Regions from separate parts of the Blastococcus sp. SYSU DS0552 genome, predicted to be linked through region 1. Evidence: predicted binding sites of a transcription regulator. Region 1 holds the regulator's gene; each other region holds the start of a gene.
The links. Region 1 encodes LexA, which represses DNA repair genes until DNA is damaged. Its sites were predicted from a motif close to TCGAACANNTGTTCGA; they were not measured.
Positions count from the first base shown of each region.

Region 2: ACI8AG_RS03130 (DUF222 domain-containing protein) is a predicted target of LexA. The motif match lies at 1,861-1,876, and genes of this name have one in related genera.
Region 3: ACI8AG_RS12035 (HNH endonuclease signature motif containing protein) is a predicted target of LexA. The motif match lies at 1,676-1,691, and genes of this name have one in related genera.

Region 1 is NZ_JBJHAB010000006.1:50,121-53,386, forward strand. Features, by position in the region: gene ACI8AG_RS07675 (ABC transporter permease) at 1-607, shown strand, start outside; gene ACI8AG_RS07680 (enoyl-CoA hydratase/isomerase family protein) at 604-1,392, shown strand; gene lexA (transcriptional repressor LexA) at 1,460-2,227, opposite strand; gene ACI8AG_RS07690 (LysM peptidoglycan-binding domain-containing protein) at 2,649-2,945, shown strand; gene ACI8AG_RS07695 (hypothetical protein) at 3,071-3,266, shown strand, end outside.
Region 2 is NZ_JBJHAB010000002.1:197,109-200,374, forward strand. Features, by position in the region: gene ACI8AG_RS03115 (xanthine dehydrogenase family protein molybdopterin-binding subunit) at 1-134, opposite strand, end outside; gene ACI8AG_RS03120 (FAD binding domain-containing protein) at 131-1,144, opposite strand; gene ACI8AG_RS03125 (2Fe-2S iron-sulfur cluster-binding protein) at 1,141-1,647, opposite strand; gene ACI8AG_RS03130 (DUF222 domain-containing protein) at 1,880-3,266, shown strand, end outside.
Region 3 is NZ_JBJHAB010000010.1:56,479-59,744, reverse strand. Features, by position in the region: gene ACI8AG_RS12040 (hypothetical protein) at 597-773, shown strand; gene ACI8AG_RS12035 (HNH endonuclease signature motif containing protein) at 1,717-2,382, shown strand; gene ACI8AG_RS12030 (hypothetical protein) at 2,436-3,071, shown strand; gene ACI8AG_RS12025 (AI-2E family transporter) at 3,111-3,266, opposite strand, start outside.

The DNA of each region.
Region 1 (3,266 bases):
GGCCTCGTGGCTGGTGCACCGCACCAAGGCGCGGAGCAACGCCGTCATCGTGGGAGCCATGGCCGCGCCGCTGGCCTTCCCCGGCGCGGTGCTCGGCGTCGGCCTGATCATCGCCTACGCCGGGCAGCCGTTCGGGCTCGGCGGGACGCTGACCATCCTGCTGATCGCCTATGCGGGGAGCGCGCTGCCGCTGACCTTCGCCTACGTCCACGCCGGGATGGGACAGATCGGCGCGGAGGTGGAAGAGGCATCCCGGAGCCTCGGTGCGTCCTGGGCGCGTACGTGGCGACGGATCACGGTGCCGCTGCTGCGCCCGTCGCTGCTCGCCGCGGGCATGCTCAACTTCGTCCTGCTCTTCCGGGAGCTGGAGATGTCGGTGTTCCTCTACACCGGCGCGAATCCCACCGTGTCCACGGTGCTCTACAGCCTGGCCAGCGAATCGCTCTACCAGCGGGTCGGGGCGCTCTCCGTGGTGGTCCTGCTCATCAACATCGTAGTGACCGTGTTCGCCATGCGGCTGCTCGACCGCCGCCCCGGCCAGTCCACCCGGCGGTCCCGCCGGGCCCCGTCCGTCGCACTCAACACACCACCGGAGGAAGCAGCATGACCGAGACCACGACAGACGTCGGCAGCGGCGTCCACCTGCGATACGAGACCCCGCACATCGCCGTCCTCACGTTGGACAGTCCTCCGTCCAACACGTTCAGCTGGGAGAGCCGGCGTTCGTTCATGCGAGCGCTCGACATTCTGGACGCCGACGAGAACGTCCGGTGCCTGGTGATCACCGGTGAGGGGCGGGCCTTCACCGCAGGTGCGCACCTGGGCGAGGACCAGTCCATGAGCGACGAGCAGCTGACCGACTATCTCGCCGAGTTCGGCCGGGTCCTCAACGGGGTGCAGAACTTCCGTGCCCCCGTGATCGCGGCCATCAACGGGGCCACGATCGGCGGCGGGCTGGAGTTCTCGCTGTGCTGCGACATCCGCATCGCCTCGACGGAGGCGTTCTTCGTGGCCGCCGGCGTCAACGTGGGCCTCATCGTCAGCTTCTGGCGCCTGCCTCGCGTGATCGGATTGGGGCCGGCCAAGGAGATCCTGCTGACCGGTGCCCGGTACACCGCGCAGCAGGCATTGAACTGGGGGCTGGTGACCGAGGTCCACGACCCGGCAGATCTCATGCCCGCCGCGCTGGCCAAGGCCCAGCGAATCGCTACCCGCGCCCCGCTGTCGGTCGAGGTGACGAAGGAGGCGGTGACGGGCGCCTTCGAGATGGACTTCGCGCAGGGGCAGGCGCTCCAGACCAAGCGCTTCCTGGAGATGTTCCGCACCGAGGACCACCAGGAGGCGCTCCAGGCGTTCTTCGAGAAGCGGGACGGTGACTACCGGCGTCGGTGACGACATCGGGTGCGGACGGCCTCCGACGGTGCCTCCACTGGGGAGGCACCGTCGGAGGCCTTCGGCGTCAGACCCGACGCAGGACCGACACCACCCGCCCGAGGATCGTCGCCTCGTCGCCGGGGATCGGCTCGTAGGCCGGGTTGTGCGGCAGCAGCCACACGTGACCGTCCCGGCGCTTGTAGGTCTTCACCGTCGCCTCGCCGTCGATCATCGCCGCCACGATCTCGCCGTTCTCGGCGGTCGGCTGCTGGCGGACGACGACCCAGTCGCCGTCACAGATGGCGGCCTCGACCATCGAGTCGCCGGCCACCTTGAGCATGAAGACGGTTCCCTCGCCGACCAGCTCGCGCGGCAGCGGGAAGACGTCCTCCACCGCCTGCTCGGCGAGCACCGGGCCACCGGCGGCGATCCGGCCCACGAGCGGGACATAGGCGGGCGCGGCGGCCTGCACGCCGTCGCCGACCACGGGGGGTTCGACTGGTGCGGCGGTGGCCCGGCCGGCATCCCCGGGCAGTCGCACGTCCAGGGCGCGCGGGCGGTTCGGGTCGCGCCGGAGCCAGCCCTTCTTCTGCAGCACCGAGAGCTGGTGCGCGACCGAGGATGCCGAGGACAGCCCGACGGCCTCGCCGATCTCACGCACCGACGGCGGGTAGCCGCGCCGGTCGATGGAGTCGCGGATCACCTCGAGCACCCGCCGCTGCCGCTGGGTGAGCCCGTCCCCATCGGCCGCGCGGTCGGGAAAGGCCCGTACCGACGCCGAACCGTCCGCCGTCCCCGGGGCCACGCCCGCGGTGCCGCCCCGGTTGCCGGACGTCCTGCTCGAGTCCGCCACGTCTCCTCCTCGCCGGCTGCCCGCGCAGCTCTCGACCCTCGTCGTCGGAGGAACGGTAGCGCCGATCGGCGGTCACTTCAAACACGTGTTCGAAACTTTCTCGTGTCGCTCCCCAAGTGTCGGTCCCGTCCGGTAGACATCGGACAGGCGTTCGAATCGAACACACGTTCGGGTCCGGCGGGTGCCGGCCAGGAGGGCTGAACACATGACGAGCAGCACGGCACTGCGGGTCCGCGGCCAGGTGCCGGTCGACCCGGGGGAGCGGCGCGCCGGTCCGCCACCCGCCCGGCATCTCCGGGTGCTCCCGCCGCCTCGCTCCTACGCGGAGATGCCCGAACCTCTGCCCGCGCCGGCTCGCGGGAGGACGAGCGGCCCGCGGGCGACGGTGGGGCGATCGCCCGGCCGGGGGCGTCGGGAGCGGGTGGAGCAGCCGCCGCTCCGGTTGACGTCGCGCGGGCGTCGCGTGCTCGCGGTCCTCACCCTCATCCTCGCCGCGGGCGTGATCGTCCTCGGCAGCGCCGTCCTCGGGGATGCGGGTGGCGGATTGGAGCTCATGGGGACGACCAAGGTGATCGTCGAGCCGGGTGACACGCTCTGGTCCATCGCCGGCGCGGTCGCCGACGGGCGCGATGTCCGCGACGTCGTCGTCGACATCCAGCGGCTGAACGGGCTCGGCTCCGCGGCCATCTCGCCTGGTCAGGTCCTCGTCCTGCCCTGACGGCCCCGTAGGGCTCGGTGTCTGCGCGCCAGGGCAAGGTGTTCACAACGCGGCTCGCCGACTTCGTCAACCCTCAGTACAGGCACGTTCACCGTGCGTGCTGGTCGGCCACCTACGGTACGTCCGTGTCCAGCGTCATGGAGAACCGCGCCGCCGTGTTCACCACTCGTCCCCAGGCCGTCGAGGTCCACCAGGCGGGTGCCTGGTGTGCGGGGGAGCTGTTGGGGTGGCGACACGACGACTCCGGCGCGTGCCAGATGTGGGTGCGGGTCGTCGCCGGAGGCGAAGAGCAGGCGCTCTGGATCGACCTGGGGGATGTGC
Region 2 (3,266 bases), on a different contig from region 1:
TGCACCGGGTGGCAGTAGGCGGGGTTCTCCACCGGCGTCTCGACGGCGTAGGTCGCGGTGCCCCGCACCTTGGCCTCGCCGTCGCGCCGGACCAGCCCCTGCCCGATCGCGCGCGGCTCCAGCAGGTCGGTCATGACTGCTCCTCGGTCAGCGTGCGCAGGGTGGCGGCGACGGTGCGGGTGACGAGCGGGATCTTGAAGCCGTTGCCGCCCTCGACGCCGGGCTGCGGCTGGGCGGCCGCGAGTTCGGCGTCCATCGCGGCCCGGACGGCGTCGTCGGTGAGCGGCTGCCCGCGCAGGATCTCCTCGGCGCGGGGCGCCCGCCACGGCTTGTGCGCCACTCCGCCGAGCGCGATGCGGACGTCGCCGTCGTGCACCACGGCCGCGACGCTCACGAGCGCGAAGGCGTACGAGGCCCGGTCGCGCACCTTCCGGTAGGCGCTCCGCGTCCCCGCCGACAGCGGCGGCAGGTCGATCGCGGTGATCAGCTCGCCGTGCTCCAGCACCGTGTCCCGCGACGGGTCGTCGCCGGGGAGCCGGTGCAGGTCCGTGAACGGGATGGTGCGGACGCCGGCCGGGCCGAGGGTGTGCACCCGCGCGTCGAGCGCGGCGAGCGCGACGGCCATGTCGGAGGGGTGGGTGGCGATGCAGGTCTCGGGTGCGGTCGGATCCGGCAGCGCACCCGGCGTCCCGAGGATCGCGTGGTAGCGCACGTAGCCGCCGACGGCGGAGCACCCGGAGCCGGGCTCGCGCTTGTTGCAGGGCGTCGTGACGTCCTGGAAGTACGGGCAGCGGGTGCGCTGCAGCGGGTTGCCCCCGGTGGTCGCCATGTTCCGCAGCTGCCCGGTGGCACCGGCCAGCAGGGCCTGGGCGAGCACCGGGTAGCGCTCCCGGACCCGGCGGTCGGCGGCGACCTCGCTGTTGGTGCTGGCGGCGCCGAGGCGCAGCCCGCCGTCGTCGAGGTCGGTGATCTCGCGGGAGGTCAGGGTGCGGACGTCGACGACCAGGTCGGGCCGGGCGACGCCGAGGCGCAGGTGGTCGACCAGGTTGGTGCCGCCGGCGAGGAAGACGGCGTTCGGCTCGGCGGCGACGTCGCGGACCGCCTCGGCGACGTCGCCGGGCTTGGCGAAGGTGAACGACTTCACCGGCCCGCCGCCTCTTGCACGGCGGGCGTGATGTTGACGTAGGCGGCGCAGCGGCAGAGGTTGCCGCTCATCCGCTCGGCGACCTCGTCGTGCGTCATCTCCGGCTCGCTGGTGAGGTCCTCGGTGACGTGGCTGGGCCAGCCGCGTTCGAACTCGTCGATCACCCCGACCGCCGAGCAGACCTGCCCCGGCGTGCAGTAGCCGCACTGGAAGGCGTCCCGCTCGAGGAAGGCCCGCTGCACCGGGTGTAGCTCGCCGTCGCGGGCCAGCCCGTCGGCGGTGGTGATCTCCGCGCCGTCGTGCGCGACCGCGAGCGCGAGGCAGGAGAGCGCCCGCTGCCCGTCGAGCAGGATCGTGCAGGCCCCGCACTGTCCGTGGTCGCAGCCCTTCTTCGGGCTGGTGTTGCCCAGCCGCTCGCGCAGCGCGTCGAGCAGGGAGGTGCGGGTGTCGACGGTCAGCCGGTGGGTCTCGCCGTCGACCCGCAGCGTGATGTCCGCGTCCATGGCCCGCCGGTGCCCCCGCCGGTCGGCGTGGCAAACCCGGTGCAGATGACAACCGGGTGTCCTGCCGGGCTGCTGCACGCTCGAGAGCGGGTCCTGTGGCTCGAGGTGCGCGGCGGCATGAGGCTCGAGGCCTTCTACGGCCGGTGCTCATGGGTCTGGCCCTGGTCGCGACCCGGTCCTGACGCAGGAGCGGTCGCGCGGAATTGTCGGTGGTCGAACATACGTTCGAAGCATGTCAGACGCCGGGACGACGACCAGTGCCCCACCGGGTGCGCCTGCGGTCGGCTGGGCGACCGGGCCGCTCGGCGCGGTGCAGGCCGCCGACCGGGAGATCGCCCGGCAGACCGCGCTGCGCGCCCGGGCGGTGGCCGAGTTCGCGGCGGCCCGTCCGGCGTCCGTGGACCGGCAACCGGGCGAGCCGGGCGCCATGAGCGCCGATCGCCGGGCCTCCAGGCCGGAGGTGCTCGCCGGCGTCAGCGAGTGGGCCACCCAGGAACTCGCCGTCGCCCTGTCCCGCACTTCGCAGTCGGCCGAAGCGCTGCTCACCCGGTCCTTGACGCTCGTGCACCGGCTGCCCGGGACGCTGCAGGCCCTCGAATCGGGCGCACTGCACGACGGGCACCTGTGGCCGATGCTCGGCACCGTCGCGCCGATCGCGGACCCGAAGGTCCGCACCGAGGTGGAGGCCGAACTGCTCGCCTGGGTCGGCCGGCGGACCACCACCACCCCGGCGCAGCTGGGTGACAAGGCGCGGCGTGTGGTCCTCCGGCGCGATGCGCGCGACGCGGCCGGCCGGCTGGCCCGAGCGCTGCGCGACCGCGGCGTCTCCGTGCGGCCGGGCACCGCGGACGGGACGGCGGTGCTGAGCGCGCTGCTCACGGTGCCCGAGGCCCAGGCGCTGCTGGACGCCCTGGGTCGGTACGCCGACGCCCTCGACACCGGCCCCGATGACCAGCGCACCCGTGGGCAGAAGATGGCCGACTGCCTGCTCGACCTCGTCCTGCGGCCCGGGGAGCACGAGATGCCGCCGGTGACCGCGCAGCTGACCGTGGTCGCCGGGGTGCGCACGCTGCTGGGCGGCGATGAGCCGGGCGAGATCTCCGGGCAGGTGGTCCCGGCGGAGATGGTGCGGGCGCTCGCCCGTGCCCTGGGGCTGCTCCCCGACGCCGCTGCGGAGGAAGCCGCACCGGTCGTTGCTCCGTCCGTCGCGCCACCCACCCCGGCACGCGCCGCCTGGCCCACGGAGGAGGAGGCCTTCGCCGACTGGTGGGCAGCCTCCGAGGCGCTCGTCCTCGCTGAGTGGGGCGGTGCGGAGGAGCCGCCGGAGGCGGAGATGGAACGCTACTGGGCCGAGCAGGCCCGCTTCCACCGCATGCCCTCACCGGTGGACATGGGCGTGTTCGACCCGCCGCGGGCCGGTGCGGCACCGCCCCTCGACGCATGGTGGTCCGACGAACCCGCGCCCGGCGACGGCGCGCGCGCTCGCCCCACCTCACCGGCCGACGACGGTCCCGGATCCGAGGTCCATCCTCAGCCTGCCGTCGGCACATGGGCGGCGGCCGATCGTGCCGTCGATGTCGCAGGCGTGGCGCTGCTCGACCTGGAGTGCGCCGTCGGGC
Region 3 (3,266 bases), on a different contig from region 1:
CCGGCCCGGGTGGCCACCGCGGCGCGGGACGACACGACTCCGCGCCCGGGGCCGCACCGCGCTGAGCAGCACCTTCGCGCAAGTACGTCTTGCACTCCCGGGTTATCGAACGTACGTTCGATGCATGGCGGACGCCGGCGCAGTGAGCGACTGGTACGCCACCGCCCGCGCCCGGGCGGTGGCCGCCGGACGGCGCCGACGAGCCCGCGAGGCGTCCACCGAGTGGCCCGAGTCCGCCCCGCCGGTGAGGCTGGCCGCCGGCCCGCTCGGCGAGGTGCAGGCCGCGGACCGCGAGATCGCCCGGCAGACCGCGCTGCGCGCCCGCGCGGTCGCCAGGTTCGCCGCGGACCGGCCCGCCGACGGCGACCGTGCCCAGGGTGAGCCGGGCGCGATGAGCCCGGAGCGGTGGGCCGCGCGTCCCGAGGTGCTGCGGGGGGTGAGCGAGTGGGCGACGCAGGAGCTCATGATCGCCCTCTCGCTCTCCGCCCGGGCCGCGGAAGCGTTGCTGGTCCGCTCGCTGACGCTCGTGGAGCGGCTGCCCGGCACGCTGGCCGCCCTGGAGGCGGGGGCCCTGCACCCCCGGGCACCTCTGGACCATGCTCGAGAAGGTCGCTCCCATCGCCGACGACCGGGTGCGGGCCGAGGTCGAGGCCGAGCTGCTGCGCTGGGCTGCAGGCCGGGTGGTGACGCCTGCGCAGCTGAACGACAAGGCGCGCCGCGAGGTGGCCATCGGGACGCCCGCGCCGCGGCCCGCACGCTGCAGGAAGCGCTGAAGCGGCGCGGGGTCCACATCCGCCCGGACGCCGTCGACGGCATGGCGACCGTGAGCGTGTACGCCACCATGCCGGAGGCCCAGGCGCTGTACCGGGCACTGACCGCCTGCGCGGAGGCGCTCGACGACGGCGACGACGGCGACGACGATCAGCGCACGCGGGGCCAGAAGATGGTCGACTGCCTGCTCGACCTGGTGCTGCGCCCGGGCGAGACCGATCTGCCGCCGGTGCAGGTGCTGCTCACCGTCGTCGCCTCGCTGGCCACCCTCGCCGGCGGAGACGGTTCCGGGGAGATCGACGGGCAGGTCGTGCCGGCCGAGATGATCCGCCACTTCCTGACAGCGCTCACCGGCCGGCCGCTGGGATCCGACTCCGCGGAGCCGGCCCCGGGGCAGCCGTCCGGCTCGATGTCGTGGCAGGCGCAGGAGCAGGCCGAGCTGGAGTGGTGGCTGGCCGAGACGGAGCGCCGGCTGCTCAGCGGTGAACTGGTCGATCCGACCCCGACGGCAACGGCGACCTCGCCCCTCCCCCGGACGTCGCCGGCGACCCCGCCCTTCCCCCGGACGTCGCCGGCGACCCCGCCACCACGCACGACGCACTCCCGGGCGACACGATCGAGGACGCCGAGATCGAGGGCGCCGAGATCGAGGGCGCCGAGATCGAGGACGCGCCCCGCGCCGACACCGGTGCCGACGCCGCCGTGGCCCAGGAGCGCCGGGGGTGCACCGCAGCCTCACCGACGTCGCGAGGGCCAGACCGGCGGCGCGGTGATCCTCCGGCGCCGGAACCGGAGGACACCCCACCGGATGCCGGCAATTCCTCACCGGCAGCAGCGACCACGGCCGGGGCGGTACCTCCCGGGCCGGCGGCCACCTCGCCCGGAACCGGCTGGTGGACGCTGGCCGACGAGGCGGTCGAGACCGCCGGCCTCGCCGTGCTCCGCGTGGAGCAGGAGCTCTCCCGCGCCGGACGACTGGTCCGCACGGCAGTCACGGCCGACGCCGACGACGAGGCCACCTGGCGGGCCGGCCCCGGAGGGCGGCTCACCGCAGCGGAGGACGCCTTGGCCGCGCTGCGGTCGGCCTCCGACGGGCGACGGGCGTGGCTCGCCGACCTGCTGGGGAGCACCGGTGGCGGCGGGCTGGCCGAGCGGCCGAGGATCGCTCTGACCGACGCGTTGTCCGGCACGCTGCTGGCCCTGACCGACCTGCCCCGTCTGCGCCGCGCGGGCAGCTGCGACCGTCCGAGCTGCCGTCGGAGCACCGGTCGCTGCACCCACGACCTCTCCGACCGGCCCGGCCTCGGCGCCCCGGGGCCCAGCACCGGCTACCGCCCTTCGGGCGAGCTGGATCGGTGGGTGCGGGCGCGGGATCGTCACTGCCGGTTCCCCGGCTGCCGTCGACGGGTGCCCCGCGGCGGCGAGCTCGACCACCACCGCCCGTATCCGGACGGTCCCACCAGCGCCGGCAACCTCGCCGGCTACTGCACCACCGACCACCGCGGCAAGCACCAGGCCCCGGGGTGGCGCCACGACCTCGGCAGCGACGGGAGCCTCACGGTCACCACCCCGAGCGGTCTGGTCGCGACCACCTCGCCGCCGCCGTACTGAGCGCCACACCACCGCCACGCATCGAGAAACCGGGTACGGGGCACCCCGTGCCCATGGCTGCTCAGATCAGCGACGCCGTCGTCGTCGACGTCCTCCGCCGGCTCGATCGGCTGCTGACCCCGCTGGCGGACCGGATGGGCCGGCCGCCGGAGCTGCCGCGCGAGGAGCGCGACCGCTGGTGGGCCGACCGGGTGTCCCGGGTGGCCGCGGGCGTGTCGGCGGTCCCCCGCTTCGCCGGCAAACTCGCCGATCTGCTGCCGCTGCAGAACAGCGTCGGCACCGCGGTGCAGTCGTTGGTGGTGCTCGGTGTCGCCGGGGAGCACGGGGTGACTGCCCCGGCCGACCGGGTGTCGCTGCTGGCGCGGGTCCTGCTGCGCCGGGAGCTCACGCCGGCCCAGGTCGAGCCGCTGCTCACCCGGAGCAAGGGCACCTACGTGGAGGGCGCGTTCGGCCCCCGGGACGAGCGCCGCGGGGCGAAGGGCGCCGTCCGCACGCTGTGGCGGGCGGCTCGGCTGCTCGGCCGAATCGACGACGCGCTGGACGCCCGCCCGAAGGGGAAGGTGTTCGCCCGCGCCCTGTCGAACCTGCCGGTCGTCGGTGTGGCCGGCGGGTACGCCTCCGAGCGCGAGGGGCTGCGGCGGGCGGCTGCCCGCGCCGCCGACCTGCTGGAGGGGACGCGGCAGGGCTGACGCCCGGGTGGTGCGGGCCGGCCGCCCCGGCAGTCCGCCCTACCCGGTGCGGGCGCTCGCCGGTTCCGCGGGGGTGGCGTCCCGGGCACCGCCCCGGCCCTCGTCCCGGTCCTCGTCCCGGCTCTCGTCCTGCGCGTCGTCCCGCTCCGGGTCGCGCCAGCCCGGCCCGGCAGCAGGCTCCCGGCCGCGCAGGTA